DNA from 4 places in the Micromonospora sp. NPDC048842 genome. Region 4 is predicted to be linked to each of the others. Evidence: riboswitches for the same ligand, from Rfam matches in the RefSeq annotation. Region 4 holds a riboswitch; each other region holds the start of a gene.
What was found. A riboswitch is a leader RNA that binds a small molecule or an ion and turns the genes downstream of it on or off. The one in region 4 is predicted to bind cyclic di-AMP.
Positions count from the first base shown of each region.

Region 1: linked by a shared signal. The riboswitch ahead of AB0C19_RS08265 (hypothetical protein) and the one ahead of AB0C19_RS03805 (NlpC/P60 family protein) in region 4 are both predicted to bind cyclic di-AMP.
Region 2: linked by a shared signal. The riboswitch ahead of AB0C19_RS24930 (hypothetical protein) and the one ahead of AB0C19_RS03805 (NlpC/P60 family protein) in region 4 are both predicted to bind cyclic di-AMP.
Region 3: linked by a shared signal. The riboswitch ahead of AB0C19_RS10070 (C39 family peptidase) and the one ahead of AB0C19_RS03805 (NlpC/P60 family protein) in region 4 are both predicted to bind cyclic di-AMP.

Region 1 is NZ_JBEZGK010000004.1:249,516-254,814, reverse strand. Features, by position in the region: gene AB0C19_RS08270 (hypothetical protein) at 123-632, opposite strand; gene AB0C19_RS08265 (hypothetical protein) at 774-1,787, opposite strand; cyclic di-AMP (ydaO/yuaA leader) riboswitch at 1,844-1,975, opposite strand; gene AB0C19_RS08260 (cation diffusion facilitator family transporter) at 2,094-3,011, opposite strand; gene AB0C19_RS08255 (AAA family ATPase) at 3,118-5,235, opposite strand.
Region 2 is NZ_JBEZGK010000020.1:102,559-107,857, reverse strand. Features, by position in the region: gene AB0C19_RS24940 (heavy metal translocating P-type ATPase) at 1-1,229, opposite strand, end outside; gene AB0C19_RS24935 (YibE/F family protein) at 1,592-2,962, shown strand; cyclic di-AMP (ydaO/yuaA leader) riboswitch at 3,129-3,259, shown strand; gene AB0C19_RS24930 (hypothetical protein) at 3,264-4,283, shown strand; gene AB0C19_RS24925 (carbonic anhydrase) at 4,340-5,077, opposite strand.
Region 3 is NZ_JBEZGK010000005.1:276,884-282,182, forward strand. Features, by position in the region: gene AB0C19_RS10050 (glycosyltransferase) at 1-583, opposite strand, end outside; gene AB0C19_RS10055 (acyltransferase) at 883-2,118, shown strand; gene AB0C19_RS10060 (hypothetical protein) at 2,211-2,633, shown strand; gene AB0C19_RS10065 (hypothetical protein) at 2,769-3,533, shown strand; cyclic di-AMP (ydaO/yuaA leader) riboswitch at 3,818-3,958, shown strand; gene AB0C19_RS10070 (C39 family peptidase) at 4,191-5,039, shown strand; gene AB0C19_RS10075 (alpha/beta fold hydrolase) at 5,163-5,299, shown strand, end outside.
Region 4 is NZ_JBEZGK010000002.1:281,452-286,750, reverse strand. Features, by position in the region: gene AB0C19_RS03815 (pyridoxamine 5'-phosphate oxidase family protein) at 56-613, opposite strand; gene dcd (dCTP deaminase) at 713-1,291, shown strand; gene AB0C19_RS03805 (NlpC/P60 family protein) at 1,365-2,342, opposite strand; cyclic di-AMP (ydaO/yuaA leader) riboswitch at 2,419-2,554, opposite strand; gene AB0C19_RS03800 (peptidoglycan recognition family protein) at 2,790-4,772, shown strand; gene AB0C19_RS03795 (NlpC/P60 family protein) at 4,828-5,299, opposite strand, start outside.

The DNA of each region.
Region 1 (5,299 bases), on a different contig from region 4:
GATCTTGCAGTTTCGGTTGTCTATATCGGCGTAATGCCCCATATGTCGGGACAGTAAGTGCAAGATCGCGGAGCAGGGCAGATCGCTTGCGCTTGGTGCGACGTGCTCAGCGGGGGTGGCGTCTAGATCGTGGTTGCGGCGCGATCACGGCTCGTGCGGGCCGGTCGGGTGGCGGAACGCCGGCCCCACGGCTTGTAGGTGGACAACACCGTCGCGATGACCATCAGGCTTGTCGACACCGCCGGCGCGATGACCAGGTCGGCGCGATCCCGGGCGGGCAGGGCGGCACCGACCGATCCGGCGTGACGCAGGTTCGGGGTGAGCAGGAACAGCACCAGCCCGACCATCACCGTGGTGAGCACGAGCTTGACCAGCACCCAGCGGTGGCGCAGCAGGCCCCACGGGGTGAGCAGCGAGCTGGCGACTCCGATCAGCCAGACCAGGACGCTCAGCGGCGCGAACAGCACAGTGCCGACCAGGGCCGTGACCGGATAGACCACCGCCGGGTCGGCGCCCCGCTGGACGGCGATGCCGAGGGTGAGCAGCACCAGGTCGGCGCCGAGCCAGCCGAGCGAGGTGACGAGGTGCAGGGTGAGCAGCGCCTTGCGGGTGGTGGGTCGGATCCGAGGCATACCGCGATGCTGCCCGCCGACCGCTGCCGGGTCGTCCGACGAGCGACGACATCAGGGGTACGCCCGGCGACGTAGCCCGGCCCCGGACACACGTGATGCCTGCGAGCCAGCACACGGCTCACAGGCATCACGACGCGTGGGTCAGTAGACCGACAGGTGTACGTGGTTGGTGTGGTCGGTCGACGGGGTGCCGTGCGCCCCGCTGTACGACTTCCACCCGCTGCTGGGCAGCCAGATCTGCCTGTACCAGATCACGTAGAGCACGGCGAGCCGGTCCGCGTTGCGGATGAAGTACGCGGCCAGGTTGTTGCCGTACGTCTTGTCGCCGCCTGTGGCGTTCCCGCCGAAGCCGCCCTTCTGCGCCGCGAAGTCGCAGGCCCGGCCCTTCGGGTGTTCACCGGAGCCGCTGGGGCGGTGGCACGAGACGTAGCGGGTGAATCCGGCGGCCTTGGCCTGGTTGAGCGCGTGCAGGGTGCGTGGGGTGATGCAGCCGTTGGCCGGCGTGGGGTCGTTGACGCTGCACGACTCGGAGGGCCAGGAGCCGTCGGAGTTGCGCGGTGCGGCCTTCGCGTTGGCGCTGGAGGTGCCCCGGTTGGAGCCGGCGTCGGCTGTGGTCTGCGGTTTGGGTGTCGTGGCCACTGTCAGGGCCCGTTCGGCCTGCTCCTTGCGCTTGGCCATGACCGCGACCTGCTTGCGCTGTTCGTTGATCTCACCGTCCAGGGCGACCCGGGTGCGGTTCGCCTTGTCCTTGCTGTTCAGCAGGTCGCGCAGCACCCGGTCCTCGTTGGCCGCCACCGCGTCCAGCGCGGCTGCCCGGTCCATGAAGCCTTCCGGAGTGTTGCTGTTGAGCAGCGCCGACATCGCACCGAGCCGGCCGGTGCGGTAGGCCACCTCGGCGATCTCGCCGACCTTGCCGTTGCGCTGGTCGATCTCACCCTCGATGGTCGTCAGCTGGGTGGCGAGTTGCTTCTGCCGTTGCACCGAGGTGTCCAGGGCGCGCTTCGCGTCCAGGTAGCCCTTGCTGGCCGCCTCGAGTTGGGCCCGCAACGCCGGGGTGCCGCCCTCCTCGTCGGAGTCGGGTGCGGCGGCTCGCAGGCCGGTCGGGGGAGCGGCCGAGGCGGTGCCGGCCGGAAGCGCGACGCCGAGGGCGAACATCGCGACGATCAGGGCCGCCAGTCGGGCGGCGGGTGGTCGTGCTGGTGCCACTGCGCATGTCCTTCCGTCAGCCGCCGACCGGGTTAGCTGACGGGTTCGGGACGGAAGATCCCTACCGCTGACGCGGATGCACCCCAGGAACATGGTTCCCCGGTTCGCCCAGTTGGGCGATTAGGCGGCGACCGCCACCGGCGCCGGGAGGGCGCCGCCTTGTGGAGGCCGGGACCGAGCCTACCGGTGCGGGTGGGGCCGCTGCAGCCGATGTGACGGACGGTGCGTGCGCCGCCACGGAAAATTACGGCGCCGTCACCATTCGATGGAGCCACAGGCTCCAGAAGCGGCGCCAGGCTCGATCTGCAACGTCGCGTGCTCGATGCGGAAGTCGTCGTGCAGGGCCGTACGGGCCGCGGTGAGCACCGCGCCGACCTCCGCGCCGGGTGCCATGGTCAGGTGAGCGGAGGCCACCTCCATGCCCGAGGTGAGCGTCCAGACGTGCAGGTCGTGCACCTCGACGACACCGGGGACGGCGGCGAGCCGGTCGTGCACCGCGGTCACCTGGAGGTGCTCCGGGGCGGCCTGCACCAGGATGCGGATGGCGGCGCGGGCCAGCCGCCAGGTGCGGGGCAGGATGAACACGCCGATGGCGACCGCGACCAGGGGGTCGGCCCACCACCAGTCGGTGACGGTGATGAGTAGCGCCGCGCCGATGACGCCGACCGAGCCGAGTAGGTCACCGAGCACCTCCAGGTAGGCGCCCTGGAGGTTGATGCTCTCCCGGGCTCCGGCGCGCAGGAGCGCGAAGGCGGCGATGTTCGCGAGCAGGCCGAGCACTGCCACCGCGAGCATCGGGCCGGCGATGACCTGGTGCGGGTCGCCGAAGCGGCGGATCGCCTCGATCACCACGTAGATCGCGACGCCGGAGAGCAGGACGGCGTTGGCCAGCGCGGCGAGCACCTCGAGCCGGTAGAGCCCGAAGGTGCGCTGCGGGTCGCCGGTGGCCCGCCGGGTCGCCGTGATGGCGGCGAGCGCCATCCCGATGCCGAGCACGTCGGTGAACATGTGCCCGGCGTCGGAGAGCAGGGCGAGCGAGCCGGTGTGCAGGGCGGCCACCGCCTCGACCACCATCAGGGTGGCGAGCAACCCGAACGCCGCCCAGAGTCGACCTCGGTGCTGGTGTGCGGCATTGGCGACGGACCCATGGTGGTGGTCATGACCTGCGCCCACGAGAACCACCTTCCGCCGCTGGTCGGGACCCGGTCAAATGTATGCTCACATCGCTATGTGTGCAAGTGTACGGGCAGGGCCTTCCGCTGGCGGCAGTCCGCACACGTCAGCCGGTCGGGTCGATGGTGGTGAGCCGCTGGGTGGCCCGGGAGAGCGCCACGTACAGGGTGCGCACGCCGGCACCCGGATCCGCCCGGATCTCGCTCGGGGCGACCAGCACCACCCCGTCGTACTCCATGCCCTTGGCCTCCAGGCTGGTCACCACCTGCAACCTCGGCGCGCCGAGCGCGCCGAGCCACCCGGCGACCTCGTCCCGGCGGGGGACCGGCGTGATCACCCCGACCGTGCCCTCCACCTCGGCCAGCAGGCCGGCGGCAGCCTCCACCGTCGCGGTCTCCAACTCCGTCGCGGGCACCACCAGCTCCACCGGCTCCACCCCGGTCGAGCGGACGGCGGTCGGCAGCGGCAGGTCCGGGTAGAGCCGACGGATCTCCGCCGCCGCCACCGCGAAGATCTCCGCCGAGTTGCGGTAGTTGGTGGTGAGCGTGAAGTCGTGTCGCTTGCGCCGGCCCAGCGCCTGGTCCCGGGCCCGGTCCAGTTCGTCGGGGTCGCCGGTCCACGCGGTCTGCGCGGGGTCGCCCACCACCGTCCAGGAGGCAAGCCGGCCGCGACGACCGATCATCCGCCACTGCATCGGCGAGACGTCCTGCGCCTCGTCCACGACCACGTGCGCGTAGTCCCGGTAGTCCTCCGGACGCTCCCGGGCCGCCGCGCGGGCCGCCCGCTGCCGTTCACCGAGGGTGCTCAGCTCACGGACGCCGCCGGCGAGCTGGAACGGATCGCGTCGCGCGCGGGCCGGCTGTGCGGGCTTACCGAGCAGCGCGTCCAACTCGTCCAGCAGTGCCACGTCGGCGATGGTCAGCCCGGCCGAGTCCAGACTCCGGTACGCGGCGCTGAGCAGCCGGATCTCCGCCGAGGAGAGGATCCCCCCGGCGTACCGGCGCAGCCGGTCCGGCTGCGCCAGCCAGCCGAGCACGTGCCGGGGGTGCAGCCGAGGCCACCATGCCTTGAGGAACTCCCGGAACTCCGACCGCTCGGCGATCTCCGCCTCGAACGCCGGTTGTTCCGGAAGCCGACCGCTGCTCAGCTCACGGGCCTGCGCCCAGAGCGCGGCGAACACCCCGTCGAAGCCGGCCCGGCGCACCTCGTTGCGTCGTGCGCCGCGTTGCAGCGCGCGGTCCCGGATCCGGTCCAGCGCGGCCCGGTCCAGCCGCAGCAGCGTGCCGCGGTAGAGCAGCCGCAGCTCACCCGGGCCGCCCGGCACCGCGTCGCGGGCCGCCCGCTCCAGCACCCGGCGCATCCGCAGCGAGCCCTTCACCGCCGCCACCTCGGGCGGGTCGGGGCGGGTGGCGGTCATCCCCGGGAAGAGGGTGCCCAGCGAGTGCAGGGTCGCGGTGTCCTCACCGAGCGACGGCAGCACGGAACCGATGTACTCGACGAAGACCGACGACGGGCCGACCACCAGGATGCCGCCGCCGGCGTAGCGGCTGCGGTCGGAGTACAACAGGAACGCGGCCCGGTGCAGGGCGACAGCTGTCTTGCCGGTGCCTGGGCCGCCCGCGACGATCGTCACGCCGGAGCCGGGGGAGCGGATCGCCTCGTCCTGCTCCCGCTGGATGGTCGCCACGATGTCGCGCATGCCCCGGCCGGTGGCCTTGGACAGGGTGGCCAGTAACGCGCCGTCACCGACGACAGTCATCCCCTCCGGGGCGGCCGTCGGGTCCAGCAGGTCGTCCTCGATCCGGGTGACCCGCTCGGCGCGGGACTGGATGGTGCGGCGCCGCACCACGTCCAGCGGCTGCGCCGGGGTGGCCTGGTAGAAGGCGGCCGCGGCCGGCGCGCGCCAGTCGACGACGAGCGTGACGGCGTTCTCGTCGCGGATCCCCAGTCGCCCGACGTGCAGCACCTGGCGGTCGAGCAGGTCCAGCCGGCCGAAGACCAGCCCCTCGTGCTCGGCGTCCAGGGTGTGCCGCCGCTGCGCCGCGTGGAAGACCATCGCGTCGCGCTCGACCAGGGCGCCGTGCGTGCCCACCCGGGCCATCCGGTAGCCGTCACGCTCGGCGCGGACGGCCGACTGCCGCAGCTCGGCCAGTCGGGCGTACACCCGGTCGAGGTGTCGTTGCTCGACGGCGATCTCCTGCTCCAGGCCGGTCTGGTCGGTCAACGCACGCTCCTTCAGAGGTCGCCGGCAGGCAGCGGGAACCGCGCGGGCCAACCGAGAAGAGTAC
Region 2 (5,299 bases), on a different contig from region 4:
GCCGGGCCGGCCCGGCCTGCCGCCGCCACTATCGCCCGGGCCAACGGATGTTCGCTCTCCGACTCGACACCGGCCGCGATCCGCAGCAGCTCGTCCCGCTCGACGCCGGACGCCGTCACCAGATCGGTCACCCCGTGCTCGCCCCGGGTCAGCGTGCCGGTCTTGTCGAAGAGCACCGCGCCGACAGTCCGCATCCGCTCCAGGGCCAACCGGTCCTTGACCAGAATCCCGGACCGAGCGGCGAGCGCCGTGGAGAGCGCGACGACCAACGGGATGGCGAGACCCAGCGCGTGCGGGCAGGCGATCACCAGGACGGTGACCGCACGGACCACCGCCTCGTCCGGCTGACCGAGCGCGGTCCAGACCAGCACCGTCAGCACGGCGGTGCCGGTGGCCAGGTAGAACAGCGCGGCCGCGAACCGATCGGCCAACAGTTGGGCTCGCCCACCGGAAGCCTGGGCCTGCGCGACCATGCGCTGGATGCCAGCGAGGGCGGTCTGCTCACCCAACGCCTCGACGCGCACCCGGATCGCCGAGTCGGTGGCGACGGTGCCGGCCACCACCCGGTCGCCCGTCGACCGGGCGACCGGCCGTGACTCCCCGGTGATCATCGACTCGTCCAGCTCGGCGCGGCCCTCGACGACCCTGCCGTCCGCCGGCACCCGACCCCCCGGCCGGACCAGCACCACGTCGCCGATCCGCAGACCGGTCACCGGCACCTCCTCGACCCGCCCGTCCGCCGCCACCCGTTCGGCGTCGTCCGGCAACAGCGCGGCCAGCGCCGCCAGCGCTCCCCGGGCCTGCCCGATGGCCTTCATCTCCTGCCAGTGCCCGAGCAGCATGATGGTGACCAGCGCGGCCAACTCCCACCAGAAGTCCAGGTCGAAGGCGCCGACGCTGGTCGCCAGCGACGCGGCGTACGCGACGGTGATCGCCATCGCGACCAGCAGCATCATCCCGGGCGCCCGGTCCCGCACCTCCCGAACCGCACCAACCAGGAACGGCCAACCGCCCCACCAGAACACCACCGAGCCGAGCACCGGCCCCACCCAGGCCCGACCGGGGACGTCGTTCCCGGACAGGCCCAGCTGATCCGACACGAGACGACTCGTCAGCACCACCGGGATGGTCAACACCAGGCAGACCCAGAACCGGCGGCGGAACATCGCCGGATCGTGCCCGGCGTGCTTGTCGTGCGCGGCGTGCCCGGCGTGTTTCTCGTGCGGCATGGGTCCGGCGCGTCGCTGGCGATCGGGGTCGGGCGGTGACGGAGCGGGCATGGCTCCAACATGCCGCCCCGGAGACCGCCACGCGAGCGGTTCGGCCGCCCGACACTCCGCCACGACCTGCAACCCCCAGGAGGGCTGGCTAGCATCTCCCGCGATGGCTCTCCGTATGCCGCCGCACAGTCGGGCACCGGCGCCGCCACGTCGTGGCGTCGCCCCCGGCCGACCGGGCCGAGCACTGACCGTCTGTGATCAAGCGGTCGTCAGGCAGCGATCCGCCCCGCCGTCGGCCGCGTTTCCACCGCAACGGTGAACCGCCCGGCCCGCTGACCCGTATCCCGCACCGGATCGTTGGGAGTCTCGCCTTGGCCGCCGACCACACTCACCCCGCTCCGTCCGCCCCACCACGGGTGCGACGGATCCTCGTCGTGACTGTGGTACCTCTCTTCGTCGCCACAGTGCTGGCCGCGGTGCTGCTCTGGCCTCGCGGCGGGTCACCACAGACCGATGGTGGTGCGGACGTGCCGCGCTACCCCGGGACTGTCACCCGGGTGGTGAGCGAGCCGTGCCCGCCGGCGCCGTCGGTTCCGGAGGGCACACCAAGGGTCGGCGACGGGCGGTGCGGCGCTGTCGACGTCCGGGTGGACGACGGGCCGACCGCCGGCCAGCAGGTACGGACACCGGTGCCGGACGGGCCGGGCGCGCCCCGGGTCGAGGTCGGCGACGAGGTCGTCCTGGTCGAGCTGGCCGATCCGATCGATCCCGCCGTCAGCAACTGGAACATCGCCGAGCACCAACGCGGCACCCCGATGGTGTGGCTGGCGGTGGTCTTCGCGGCCGCGATCGTCGCGTTCGGCCGGTGGCGAGGTCTGGCCGCGCTCGCCGGGCTGGCCGCCAGCTTCGCCATCCTGCTCACCTTCGTGCTGCCGGGCATCAGCGCGGGCAGGTCACCGCTGCTGGTGGCGGTGGTCGGCGCGGCCCTGATCATGTTCGTGGTGCTCTATCTGACCCACGGGGTCACCGCACAGACCTCGGTAGCGGTGCTCGGCACACTGGGCAGCCTGGTGCTGACCGGCGTGCTCGCCACCATCGCCACGGCCGCGACCCACCTCACCGGCTTCGGCAGCGAGGACGCCACCACCCTGTCGATGTTCCAGGGCGACGTGGACCTGCACGGTCTGCTGCTCGCCGGGATCATCATCGGATCACTCGGCGTGCTCGACGACGTGACTGTCACTCAGGCAGCCACCGTCACCGAACTGGCGAACGCCAACCCCGGGCTGTCCCGGTTGCAGCTGTACCGTGCCGCCACCCGGGTCGGCCGCGCGCACATCGCCTCCACTGTCAACACCATCGTGCTGGCGTACGCGGGCGCGTCACTGCCGCTGCTGCTCCTGCTGACCGCCGACTCGCGGCCGATCGGGCAGATCCTCACCAGTGAGTTCCTCGCGCAGGAGATCGTCCGCAGCGCGGTCGCCACCCTCGGTCTGATCGCCGCCGTGCCGTTGACCACCGGGCTGGCAGCGGTGGTGACCGCCGCCGGGCGCGGCGATGCCACGCCGTCCACCGGCGCTCCCGCGCCCCGGCCCCAGCCGGACCGCAGCGAGGCTCTGGCCGCACTCAGCTCACCGCGAACGGCCGGCTCCGACGAGCCGGACCGGACGCGGACCGCACCCCCATCCGAGGCCACCGACCGGTGGCCGGAGTCGAACAGGAGCACTGATACGGCATGGTGACACTCCTCAGCGTGACCAGATCGGGCATCCACCCTGAGAACCGCGTCACTGGTCACTCAACGCAATGGCGAAATGACGCTTTTGGTCGGCATCCAGGCGTAGCTCAGCCGGTCGACTCTCGGGTAACCTCGCTGCCGGTCACCGATGAAGGCGCGAAGCGGCGCCTGCGGTGCCACCGCCCAATCGCCAACCGGCGAGCCGGGGACCCAGGTACCTGGGGTGAATCCGCGTCAGCGGTAGGGGCCACTTCCGCCCCGAACCCGTCAGCTAACCCGGTCGGCGGTCGACGGAAGGGAACATTGTGACGGCACCCCTACGCCGCTGGTTGACACCCGTGGTGGCCGTGATCGCCGCACTGACAGTGCTCGCCGGGCCGCTGCCGGCGCACGCCGCCCCGACGAACCCCACACCGTCCGGGCACGAGGAGGACGGCGAGCCCAAGCTGCTCAACGACGTCATCGAGCAGGCCAACCGCGACTACTCCGCCGCAAAGTCCAAGCTGGACAAATCCAAGAAGCGGCAGGGCGAGTTGGCCGCGGAGGTCAACCGGGCCAAGGCCGACCTGGACGCGTTGGCCCCGCAGGTCGGGCAGATCGCCGCCCAGGCGTACCGGACCGGCCGGATCGGCGCGGTCGCGATGCTGCTGGAGAGCGACGCTCCCGACTCGTTCGTCCAGCGCGCCGGGCTGCTCGACGAGATGAACATGGTCAACGAGAAGAAGCTCTCCGAGGTCAACGAGGTGAAGGCCCGCGCCGAGCAGGCCAAGCTGGCCCTCGACACCGAGGTTCGGGAGCAGCAGAAGCAGACGGCCCTGATGGCGAAGCGCAAGAGCGAGGCCGACAAGGCGCTCTCCCTCGTGGGCGGGAAGGGCTTCACCGGCGGCCTGGTGGACGCCACCTCCAAGGTCGCGAAGATCGGCCCGGGTCGCACGGCCGACGGTGACTGGAAGCCGCAGTCGTGCAGCGAGAAGGACCCCACCACGTCCGGCTGCGTCACGCCGCGCACGCTGCACGCGTACAAGGAGGTCAAGGCGGCCGGCTTCAACCGGTTCGTCGGCTGCTACCGCCCCGGTGGGCCGTGGGAGCACCCGAAGGGCCGCGCCTGCGACTGGTCGCTACAGAAGAGCGGGTTCTCCCCGTGGCACAACAACGACACCCGGACGTACGGCAACAACGTCGCCGCGTTCCTCATCCGTAACGCCGACCGGCTCGGCATCTACTACGTGATCTGGAACCGGCAGATCTGGTTCCCGGCCACCGGCTGGAGTTCGTACAGCGGGCCGTCGAACCACACCGACCACGTCCACATGTCGCTGCTCTGACCCGCACGATTCCCGTCGAGGGCCGTTCCGCGTGACGCGGAGCGGCCCTCGTCGCGTCAGACTGTGGCAGGCGCGGCCGGGTCGGTCGACTCGGGCGATCCGGCCGCTGTCGCCAACGTCGCGAAGCCGGCTGGCACGGCGGCCACCGGGCGCACCGCTCCGGCGGCCAGCCGGTAGGACACCCCCACCACCGCGCACCGCCCCCGCGCCACCTCGTCGGCCAGCACGGGAGACTGCCCGAGCAACGTCTCGACGGTCTGGGCGATGTGGATGTCGACGATGCCGTCGATGTCGTCCACGCCCTCGGCCTCGGCGCGGCGCAGGCTGGGCAGCACGGCGTCGACCACAGCGCGCAGATGACCGCTCGGCGCGGTTCCGGTCGCGGCGGACTCCCGGGCGGCCTGCACCGCACCGCACGAGTCGTGGCCAAGCACCACCACCAGCGGGGTGCCGAGCACTGTCACCGCGTACTCGACGCTGCCGAGCACCTCGGGGCCGGCGGTGTGCCCGGCGGTGCGAACCACGAACAGGTCGCCCAGACCCCGGTCGAAGATGATCTCGGCAGCGAGCCGCGAGTCGGAACAGCCGACGATCACCGCGAACGGGTGTTGCCCGTCGGCCACGGCGGCCCGGTGCCCGGCATCCTGGTTGGGGTGGCGTGGGGCGCCATCGACGAAGCGCCGGTTGCCGGCGACCAGCTCGGCGTACGCCCGGGTCGGCTCGCTGAGCGCGGTGGCCCGGTCGGTGGTCCGCTGCGGACCCGGCTGACCTCCGGAGCTCCCGGTATGACTCATCCCGCACCTCGTCTCGACGCATCTGGCCTGGTCAAGCCGGCTTTCCGCCGGCCGGGCGGGCGGGCGCTGGCTCGTGCTCCACCGTCACACGCACCGTAAGATGCGTCAAGGTATGCGTGATTTAGATTTCATACGTTGACTCCGGCCACCCCCTGGGCAACCTTCCCAGGGCAGCGCGGACCAGACTCTCGCGAGGGCAGGCGGACATCCGGAAAGGCGGTC
Region 3 (5,299 bases), on a different contig from region 4:
TGTCCTCGTACCACCCGGGGAAGAACCGCAGCTCCAGCTCGTCCATGAAGTCCCGGCGGACCACCTTGTTCCAGGCGGTGTGCTGCACCCGCAGGAGCTGCGGCTGGTCGGCCAACCGGGTCACGCCGTTGATCCCGCGCAGCAGCGGGCTGCTCGCGTCGACCTCCCGCCGGCCGTCCTCGTGCACCCGCAGGTGGTCGAGCATCAGCACGTCGGGCTGGTGCTGGCGCAGCCGGTCCAGCACCGCCGCGATCGTGCCCGGTGGCAACCAGTCGTCGCTGTCGACGAACCAGACGTAGCGGCCGGTGGCCACGTCGAGCCCGGCGTTGCGGGCCAGCCCCAGACCAACGTTGCTGCTCAGGTGCACGACGCGCACGCCGTCGCGGCTGACCGCGTACGAGCGGAGCATGTCGCCGCAGCCGTCCGGGGAGGCGTCGTCGACGGCGATCAGCTCGACCGCGTCCGACTCGCCCGCCGGGATGTCGGCCCGGATCGACTCGAGGCACTGGTACAGGTACGCCTCGACGCCGTACACGGGCACGACGATGCTCAGCAGCGGTGCGTGCGTCGGCTCATTGACCACGTCCGCCACCTTCGACGACCCGGGTGGCCGGCCCCGGAACCTGACGTTGCCGCCGATGGTGAACTCTCTGAACTCCCGCCCAGCGGAAGGTTAACGCCGGGCCGGTGGGCGGTTTCCGGCCCGGGGAACGCAGGCTCGTGGGGCGGGTGGGATGCGTCCGGTTCACCCGGGAGTGACCCGGTAGGGTGCCTCGGTGCGGCCCTGCCGGGTCGTCGTGGGCGTCGCCGTCGCGCCGTCCGACGCCGCGACGAGGAGGCTACGACCGTGCTGGTGACCCTGCCGAGCGCCGGGATCCCGGCATGACGAGCGTCGCCGCGACGTCGGCCGCCCGGCCCGCACCGGCCGTGCCCCGGCTGCCCTCGCTGACCGGGCTGCGGTGGATCGCCGCTCTGCTGGTCTTCGGCTTCCACGCCGGCACCATGCGGATCATCGCCGAGCCGGACTACAAGGCAGTCATCGACGCGCTGTTCACCCTCGGTCTCTCCGGGGTGCAGTTCTTCTTCATCCTCAGCGGTTTCGTGCTGGTCTGGTCGGCCCGCGAGGGAGACTCCCGGCGTACGTTCTGGCGGCGACGGATCGCCAAGATCTACCCGAACCACCTGGTGCTGTTCGCGGCGACGCTGGTGGTCGCCTGGTGGTTCGCCGACCCGGTCCTGCCGGCGGCGGCGTTGGAGAACCTGCTGCTGTTGCAGGCGTGGGACCCTCGGCCTGGTTGGTTCTACAGCATCAACACCGTCAGCTGGTCGCTGTCCTGCGAGTTCTTCTTCTACCTGTGTCTGCCGCTGGCGCTGCCACTGCTGCGCCGGGCCCGACCGAAGCTGCTCTGGGCGCTGGTCGTCGCGCTGCCGCTGCTCATCCTCGCGCTCTGGCCGGCGCAGGAGTTGGTGCCGGAGGTGAGCCGCTGGTGGTTCACCCAGATCTTCCCGCCGGTGCGGTCGCTGGAGTTCTGGCTGGGCGCGGTGGCTGCCGAGTTGATGCGCCGAGGGCTCTGGCGCGGTCCCGGACTGACAGTGGCCAGCGGTATCTTCCTGGTCACCTGGGTGGCGGCAGCGCAGTGGATCCGCGCCGAGCTGTGGACCACGCTGCTCGCCGTCGCGTACCTGTTGGTGATCACCGCTGCCGCGGACGCGGACGTGCGGGGTCGGCGCTCGCCGTGGCGGTCCCGGCCGCTGGTCTGGCTCGGTGAGGTCTCGTTCGCCTTCTACCTGGTGCACGTGCTGGTGATGACGAGCGTGCTGCGCTGGAGCGGGACCTGGGGGATCGGCTTCGCGGGCTGGCGTGGCCCGGCCGTGGTGCTCGGCTTCCTGGCGGCGAACCTGGTCCTCGCCGGGCTGCTGCACCGCTTCGTCGAAACCCCGATGATGCGCCGGCTCGCGCCGCGCCGCGCGGCCCGTCCGGCGCCCGTCCCCCGACAACGCGCCGCAGGTGACGACGACGCACGGGAACCCGGAAGCAGCGCCCGCGGCGAGGTCGACGGACCTGCCGACGAGGTCGGTCAGGCTGACGGTCGATCAACGTACGTCGACCTGCGCTGACAACGTCCACCCTGGTCAACGGGGTCGGCGCGGCGTGATCCGACACGCCCGTGGCCGGTGCGCCCGGGTCTGCGCGACGGTACCGTTGGGACGTGCTTCCGGTCGCGTTCACCTGTCCGCTGTGGTGGGTGGCGCGCTGGGCGACTCGGGTGCTGACCAGCCTCGCCGTCGTCGCGGCCCTGGCGCTCGGCGCAGGCCCGACCACGGCCGTCACGCCAACACCCGGCCCGGTGCCGACGTCGAGCGCGGTGCCGGCCTCGGTCGCCGCCGGGTCGCTGGCGGCCTCGTACCGGCACTGCGGTGCGCCCACTGTGGCCCGCCCGGCCCCGGCGATACCGCCGGAGGCCGCCGAGGAGCCGGTCCCGACCTGGTCGGTCGACACGCCGGTGGCGCTCCCCGGTGATCAGGGCACCATCGCGGCCGGCGTGCTGCCGGTCCGCGCGGCCGAATCTGACCGGCTGCCCCTCGTCGACGGTACGAGCGGTCGGGCTTCCCGGGCCCCACCCGGACGCTGAGCCACCGGGACGACCGTCCCGTCACCGCGCACCCTGTCGACCCACCCGCTCCCTGACCCGCCGACCCGTGGCCCACAGCGGCCCGCTGATCGGCGCGGCTCCCCATCGCACTGCTCTCTCCCCGAGGTGCCGACCATGGAGACCGTCGTCTTCTACCAGTTCGTGACCGAGATGCCGCGGGCCGCCGCCATCTGGTCGACGCTGTTCCTGCTGACCCTGGGCCTGCTCACCGTGCTGGCCGCCCGCCCCGAACGGGACCGGCCCACTGACGACCCGCTCCCGGCCGGGCCCACGCCTCGGGAGGTGGCCGCCGCCGAGGCCGTCGACCTGCGTCGCTACGCCGAGGAGGTGGCCGTCGCCGCGGCCGGCGCGGCCACCACCGCCCAGCGGCGGCGCGCCGCCTGGCTGACCGCTCAGGAGCAACTGGAGCAGGCCTGGACCGGGTACGACGAGGCGGACACCGCCGCGCGTCGCTTCGCCGACGCCGGGGCACTGCCCACCCCGCAGACCCCGCACACCCCCGCCGAGTACGCCGCTCGGGAACGCTATCTGCACCGGGCGGCGATGGCGGCGTACTGGCGAGGCGACCTGACAATGGCGCAGCTCGGCGACGTGTTCGGGCACCGGCGTGGCTGGGATCCCCGGCGACACCCGGTCGAGCAGGAGGTGCTGATCAGCCGGGTGGTCCGGGATGCGCGGCTGGCCGACTACCAGGTGGCCGCCGACGGCGAGCGGGCCGCCTGGCGCGACGCGGAGTTGGCCGCACAGTCCGCTCGTGCCCTCGCCGAGGAGGCGTACGCGGCGGCGGCCCGGCTACGCCCGACCCTGGTCCCCGCGCGCCGCACGGTGGCCGGGGCGCTGCGTCCCGTGGCACTGTGGCGCCCGGCCCGGGTGGGTTGAGCCCAATCCGTGATGTGAGGCCGCTCACCCAATCACGAAAGCGGACGTCCGACGCAGTCGGCGGGATTGTTCCCGCGATTGTGGGCGCGTTCTTTACGGCCTGTCCGGTTGTCGCCCGGAGGTGTCGCCGTAACCCGTTGTCCCATCGAGTCACATCAGCGGCAATACGCGCAGAAATTGTCGCGCCAATTGGGGTTTACGCAGGTGAACCTGGCTTGGCAGGGCGTTGAGACGCCAGTAGTGTCGTCCCGTCCGGTGCGGTAACCGATCGCAAGACGCGACGCCGCATCGACCCGCTTAATCGTGATCAACGAACCGGGGACCCACCAGTAAGTCCGGGGTGAATCCGCGAGCCACGGCCCGCGGTAGGGCGTCTTCCCGCCCGAATCCGTCAGCTAACCCGGTAGGCGGTGTCGGAAGGAGTCCCATCCTCGTGCAGCACCTTTCCACCCCTCGGTTGTTCCCTCGCCTCCACGGCGCGGCGGTGCACCCGCTCACTCGTCCAGTGACGGTGAGCTGACCCCCGGGTCATCGCCTTCCCCGCCCGGCCGCGCCGGGCGTTCCCCTGAGCGGTTCACCATCCGCGGACCACGGTCCGTGCGCTGGCGCCTGCCCGGATACCGGTCCGGCCCCGGTGTGCCGCTCTCCCCCCGATCCGTGGAGGACCCCGTGAAGCACACCCTGCAGCGTCAGCTCCGCCGCCTCGCCACCGAGCGCCCGTACCAGATCGTCGCCGCCTCCGCCGCGGCCCTCGCGATCGCCACCACCACCGGCGCCCTGCTCACCACTGCCGACGACGCCCCGGCCGGCCAGCGCACCGCGACCACTGTCGCCGAGATGCGCAGCGACGTCGCCGCCTCCCGCGGCGAGGCTCGGGACGCGTCCCCCTCGGCCAGCGCCGCGCCGACCACTGCCGCCCCGGCCACCACCGCCGCGTCGCCCGCCGCCAAGGCCAGCAGCAACCCGGACCTGACCCGGAAGCCGGAGCGGCCGAAGCCGCCCGCGACCAAGGTGCTCGACTACGACTACGAGGCGCAGAACACCTACTACAACTGCGGCCCGGCGGCCACCCGGAACGCGCTCAGCGCCGCCGGCATCGACCGCACCCAGGAGGAGCTCGGCGCCGAGCTGGGCACCACCGAGATGGGCACCAACTCGGCCGAGGACACCACCCGGGTGCTCAACGCCGAGGTGAAGGGCTCCCCGTACCGGACCCGGATGTTCCCCGGCGCGCCCAGCCCGGCCCAGATGGACCGGCTGCAGGCCGACGTGGTGAAGGCCATCACCGACGGTCGGGGCGTGGTGGCGAACGTCGTCGGGGACGCCACCGACACCGACGGCAGCTGGCACTCCTACGGCGGTGGGCACTACATCGCCGTCGTGGGCTACAAGGACAACGGTCGCACCGTGCGGATCGCCGACTCGGCGAACCCGGCCGACCCGTCGTACTGGATCACCACGATCGACCTGGCCAACTGGATCACCAGCCGGGGCTACTCCGCCTGACCCGGGCACGCTGACCGCCGCGGGCGCCGTCCTCCACAAGGGGCCGGCGCCCGCGGCGTTTGTGCGCGCGGTCCGGCGTCGACGGCTCTCGTACCGGGCCGTGAACCGTGGGAGACTGCGGCCGTGGTGGAGAAAACGGGTGGTCACGCCGGCCGCAGGCCGGTCCTGCTGCTGCTGCACGGCATGGGAGCGACCGGGGACGTGTGGTTGCCCTGGGCCCCGTACCTCGAGCAGCACTGGCCCGGGCGGTGGCTGGCACC
Region 4 (5,299 bases):
GCCCGGTGCCGGCTCCGTTACGACGGAGCCGGCACCGATGATCTTCCGGCGGTGGTCAGGCGGCCGTGCACTGGACGTCACGGCTGAGGCGGGTCGGGCGAGCCTGCGGGACGGCGAGCGGCGCTGCCACCGCCGACGGGGCGTTTGGGTCGAGCCAGACCCGAACGGCCGGCCGACTCGGCGCGAGGCCCGGAATGCCCGCGATGTGCTGCTCGCGGCGGGTGAGCATCGCCACGTCGACAGTGAACTCGAAGAGCCGCCAGTCGACCTGCGGCTCGGCCCGGGCGCTCTGCGCCAACTGGGCCACCCGGATCGGATCGTTCACCGGACGGGCGTGCCCCGCCACGTACGCCTCGTCGTCGCTCTCCTCCGCCGGGAACGAGTGCAGCGCGTAGCGGCCGTCACGTTCGAGGTCGCGACGCTTGGGCGAGTCGATGATGAAGCAGAACAGCCCCTCGGCGGTGATGACCGGGGAGACCGGATGGACGCGGGGCCCGCCGTCGGCACGGACAGTGGCCAGATAGCCGAAGCCCGGCCCGTATTGCTGGAGGAGAATGCGGATCCCGTCGGCGAGTCGGGGCTCGTCGGCGGCGAATTCGGACCAGGAAGCCATGTGGGCATTCTATCGAACAAATGTACGAGCAGCGACCTCGACGCGCTGGTCACCGGCACCGAATCCAGCCACTTTCGGCAACGCGGCTATGGTGGTCCGATGCTGCTCTCCGACCGCGACCTGGTCTCCGAGATCAAGGCCGGCACGCTGGGCCTGGAGCCGTTCGAGCCCACCCTGGTCCAACCCTCCAGCATCGACGTCCGACTCGACCGGCTGTTCCGGGTCTTCAACAACCATCTCTACACCCACATCGATCCCGCGATGCAGCAGGACGACCTGACCTCGGCGGTCGAGGTCCCCGACGGCGAGCCGTTCGTGCTGCACCCGGGGGAGTTCGTGCTCGCCTCGACGCTGGAGGTCATCTCGCTGGGTGACCAGCTCGCCGGCCGACTGGAGGGCAAGAGCTCCCTGGGCCGGCTCGGTCTGCTCACGCACTCCACCGCCGGCTTCATCGACCCGGGCTTCTCCGGTCACGTGACGCTGGAACTCTCGAACGTGGCGAACCTGCCGATCACCCTCTGGCCGGGCATGAAGATCGGGCAGCTCTGCATCTTCCGGCTCTCCTCGCCGGCCGAGCACCCGTACGGCTCGGTGGTCTACGGCTCGCGCTACCAGGGCCAGCGGGGGCCGACACCCAGCCGCGCCTGGCAGCACTGGCGCACCTGGCCAACCCGCTGAGGCCCACCCGCTAGAACCGAGACGACGAGGGCCCGCCGCGACGGATCGCGACGGGCCCTTCGAGCACTCACTGTCAGCCTGGACGGCCGTAGCTGTGGATCGGGCCGTCGTCGACCTTCTTCATCTTGACCGGCTGACCGGCCTGCGAGGCGTGCACCACCCAGCCGCCGCCGACGTACATGCCGACGTGGTGGATGTCGCTGTAGTAGAAGACCAGATCGCCAGGGCGCAGGTCGCCCTTGCTGACGTCCTTGGTCACCCGGCTCTGCGCGGCGGCGTTGTGTGGCAGCGACACGCCGGCCTTCGCCCAGGCGGCCAGCATCAGCCCGGAGCAGTCGTACGAGTTCGGGCCCTCGGCACCCCAGACGTAGGGCTTGCCGATCTGCGCGCAGGCGAACTTGACTGCGGTGCCCGCGGCGCCGCCGGGGTAGCTACCCGGGCAGGGCGCCGGGCGCAGCGGACCGCCGCCGCCGTTGCCGTACACCTTGAGGCGCAGCTTCTGCAGGCGGTCGATCTCATCGTTGATCTGCTTCTTCTTCGCCGCCAGCTGAGCTTCCGTGCGGGTCAGCTGGGCCACCATCTCGTCCAGTGGCGCCTTCTGCGCGGCCAACTGGTCGCGCAGGTCGGCCACCTGGCGTACGTCCTTCTGCTGGTTGTGCGCGAAGCGGTCGAGCATTTCGAGCTGGCCGACCACCTCGCTGGGCGACCGGCTGCCCAGCACGGCGTTGACCGTCGAGACGTTCTCACCCTTGTAGGCGCGTACGGCCAGGGCGCTGACCTTGTCCATCGCGGCGTCGACCTGGCGCTCGAGCGGAGTGATCCGGGCGGCCAGCGCGTCGGCCTGCTTGCGCTTCGCGGCGAGGTCGGTGCGGGTGGCGTTGTGCCGTTCGATGATCGGTTCGAGCTTGTTCCAGTCGGCGTCGATCTGGCGCTCGATCTCGGCGACGGACGGATCGGCGTGGGCCGCCGTGGCACTGCCGGTCAGAACGACGGCGATGCCGGCCAGCGCGGCGAGTGCGGTGGTGAAGCGGGACCAGCGTGGGCGCGGCACTATCGACACCGGGCCGGCTGATGCCGACCGCTCGGACGACGGCCGCGGGGCATGGAGTGCCACCGGGGTTCCGTACTCCTTCTTCCTGACCGCCTACCGGGTTAGCTGACGGGTTCGGGCGGGAAGTCGGCGCCCTACCGCAGTGGCTGCGGATTCACCCCGAGGGACTTGGGTCCCCGGTTCGCTCGGAAACGACTCGGCGGTGTCGGTCCGTTACCGCCCGGGCTGGGCGGAGCTGCTGTCGGGCCGACGAATGACCAGAGTAGAGACGCTTGTTACCGATCCGCAACCCGTGCGGCAGTGACACTCCGTACGGATTGGAAGAGGTCACCGACAGTGCGTGAAGAATTCTTTCCATCGGCTTCGATAGATAGAAAGGTATTGACGTGACCTCCCGGACGGCGCGATGGTGACCTGACCTCACTTCGCGAGAATCTAGGGGGTTCGATGCACCATCCAACCCTGTCGACCGGCTGGCGCGCACTGCTCGCCGCCACAGTGGTCGCCGCCGCGACCACTGTGCCGCTCTCCGTCGGCCCGGCCGCCGCAGCGCCCACCACCGACCGCCAGCAGCAGTACGCCGCTGCGGCCAGCGAGTACGGCGTGCCGGCCGTCGTGCTGCTCGCCGTCTCCTACCTGGAGTCGCGCTGGGACACCAACGCCGGCACACCGAGCACCAGTGGCGGCTACGGCCCGATGCACCTGACCGACGCCCGGCACGTGACCGCCCTGCCCGGGCGCGGCCACCACGACGCCGGCGCCGAGGACCCACGCGGCGACGACTCCCGTCCCGCCCGGGTGCCAGCGCCCCGGCCGGTCGAGGCACCCGCGCCGTCCACAGCGGCGTTGCAGACCGTCGACGCCGCCGCCACGCTGACCGGCGCCACCCCGGAGGCACTGCGCACCGACGCGGGCCTCAACATCCGGGGTGGGGCCGCACTGCTGAGCGCGTACCAGAGGGATCTGGGCGCGCCGGTCGGCGCGGACACCGACCCGGCCGCCTGGTACGGCGCGGTGGCCCGCTACTCCGGCGCGGACAGCGCCGACGCCGCCGCGGCCTTCGCCGACGAGGTCTTCACCACCATCGGCGCGGGCGAAGCCCGGGTGACCGACGACGGCCAGCAGATCACACTGCCGGCTCGCGCGGTACGGCCCGAGCGTTCCTGGCTGGACCGGCTGGGCCTGCGCCGCCTGGCCCGCCCGGACGGGGTGGAGTGCCCCCGCGCCATCTCCTGCGAGTGGATCCCGGCGCCCTACGAGGCGTTCGGCGACGGGGACTACGGCAACCACGACCTCTCCGACCGGCCCGGGCGGCAGAAGATCGAGTACATAGTCATCCACGACACCGAGGCGAGTTGGGCCACGACCCTGCAACTCGTCCAGGACCCGACCTACGTGAGCTGGCACTACTCGCTGCGCTCGGTAGACGGGCACATCGCCCAGCACGTGAAGACCAAGGATGTCGGCTGGCACGCCGGCAACTGGTACGTCAACGCGAAGTCGATCGGGTTGGAACACGAGGGCTTCGCGGCGCAGGGCACCTGGTACACCGAGGCGATGTACCGGACCTCGGCGAAGCTGGTTCGGCACCTGGCGCTGCGGCTGGGCATCCCACTGGACCGGCAACACATCATCGGCCACGACAACGTGCCCGGCACCATTCCCTCGACAGTGCGGGGAATGCACTGGGATCCGGGCCCGTACTGGGACTGGACGCACTACTTCGACCTGCTGCACGCGCCTCGACTGGACACCGGCACCCCGGCCACCGGAATGGTGCGGATCGACCCGGACTACGCCACCAACCAGCCGGCGTTCACCGACTGCGTCACCCCGGGCGTGCCCTGCGCGCCACGCGGCTCCTCGGCGGTGGTGCTGCGCAGCGCACCGTCCGCGGACGCGCCGCTGGTCAACGACATCGCGCTCCGCCCGGACGGCACCCCGAACACGATGGTCGTGTCGGACCACGGGGCCCGGGCGTCAGCCGGGCAGACGTACGCGCTGGCCGGGCGGCAGGGTGACTGGACGGCGATCTGGTACCTCGGGCAGCGGGCCTGGTTCCACAACCCGGCGTCCGCGCCGACCGCCAGTTGGACCGTCGGCGTCGTGGCCACGCCGAAGCCCGGACGGACCACCGTTCCGGTCTACGGACGGGCGTACCCGGAGCAGTCCGCGTACCCGGAAGGGGTGCCCTACCAGGCGATATCGCCTCTTCAGTACACCCTGGCCGCCGGGCAGCGGTACGCCGTCGGCGCGGTGCTGGCCGGGGAGTACTACCGGGCCAGCACCGTCGACGGCTCCTCGCCCGGCGACTGGACGGTGATTCGCGGCAAGAACCGGTACGCGCAGATCCAGTTCGGCCACCGGATCATGTACGTCGACCTCGCCGACGTACAGCTGTTGCCGTCCCCGGTGGGCGCGCCCCGCTGAGAACCACGAAGGCCCCCGGTCGGTGACCGGGGGCCTTCGTGTCGCGTGAGGTGGATCAGCCAGGTCTGCGGAACCCGGCGACGGGCATGGTGTTGATGCTGGACACCTGCACCGGCTTACCGGCACGTGGTGCGTGCACCATGGTGTTGTTGCCCAGATAGAGCCCGACGTGACTCAGGCCGGAGAAGAAGAAGACCAGGTCACCGGGGCGGGCGTCGCCTCGCGAGATGGCCTTGCCCTCGTTCCACTGGTCACCGGTGTGGTGGGTGAGGTAGATCCCGGCCGCCTTGTAGGCGTACTGGGTCAGCCCCGAGCAGTCGAACGAGTTCGGCCCGGTGGCGCCCCAGACGTACGGCTTGCCGACCTTGCCACAGGCGGTCTTGATCGCGGTGCGTGCTGCCGCGCTGACCACCCCGTTGATGGTCGGGCAGGCCGCGGTCTTGACCGTGGTCTTGGGCATCGACGCCTCGAGCTGCTTGATTTCGGCGTCGATCTGCTTCTTCTTGGCCGCCAGCTCGTTCTGCTGC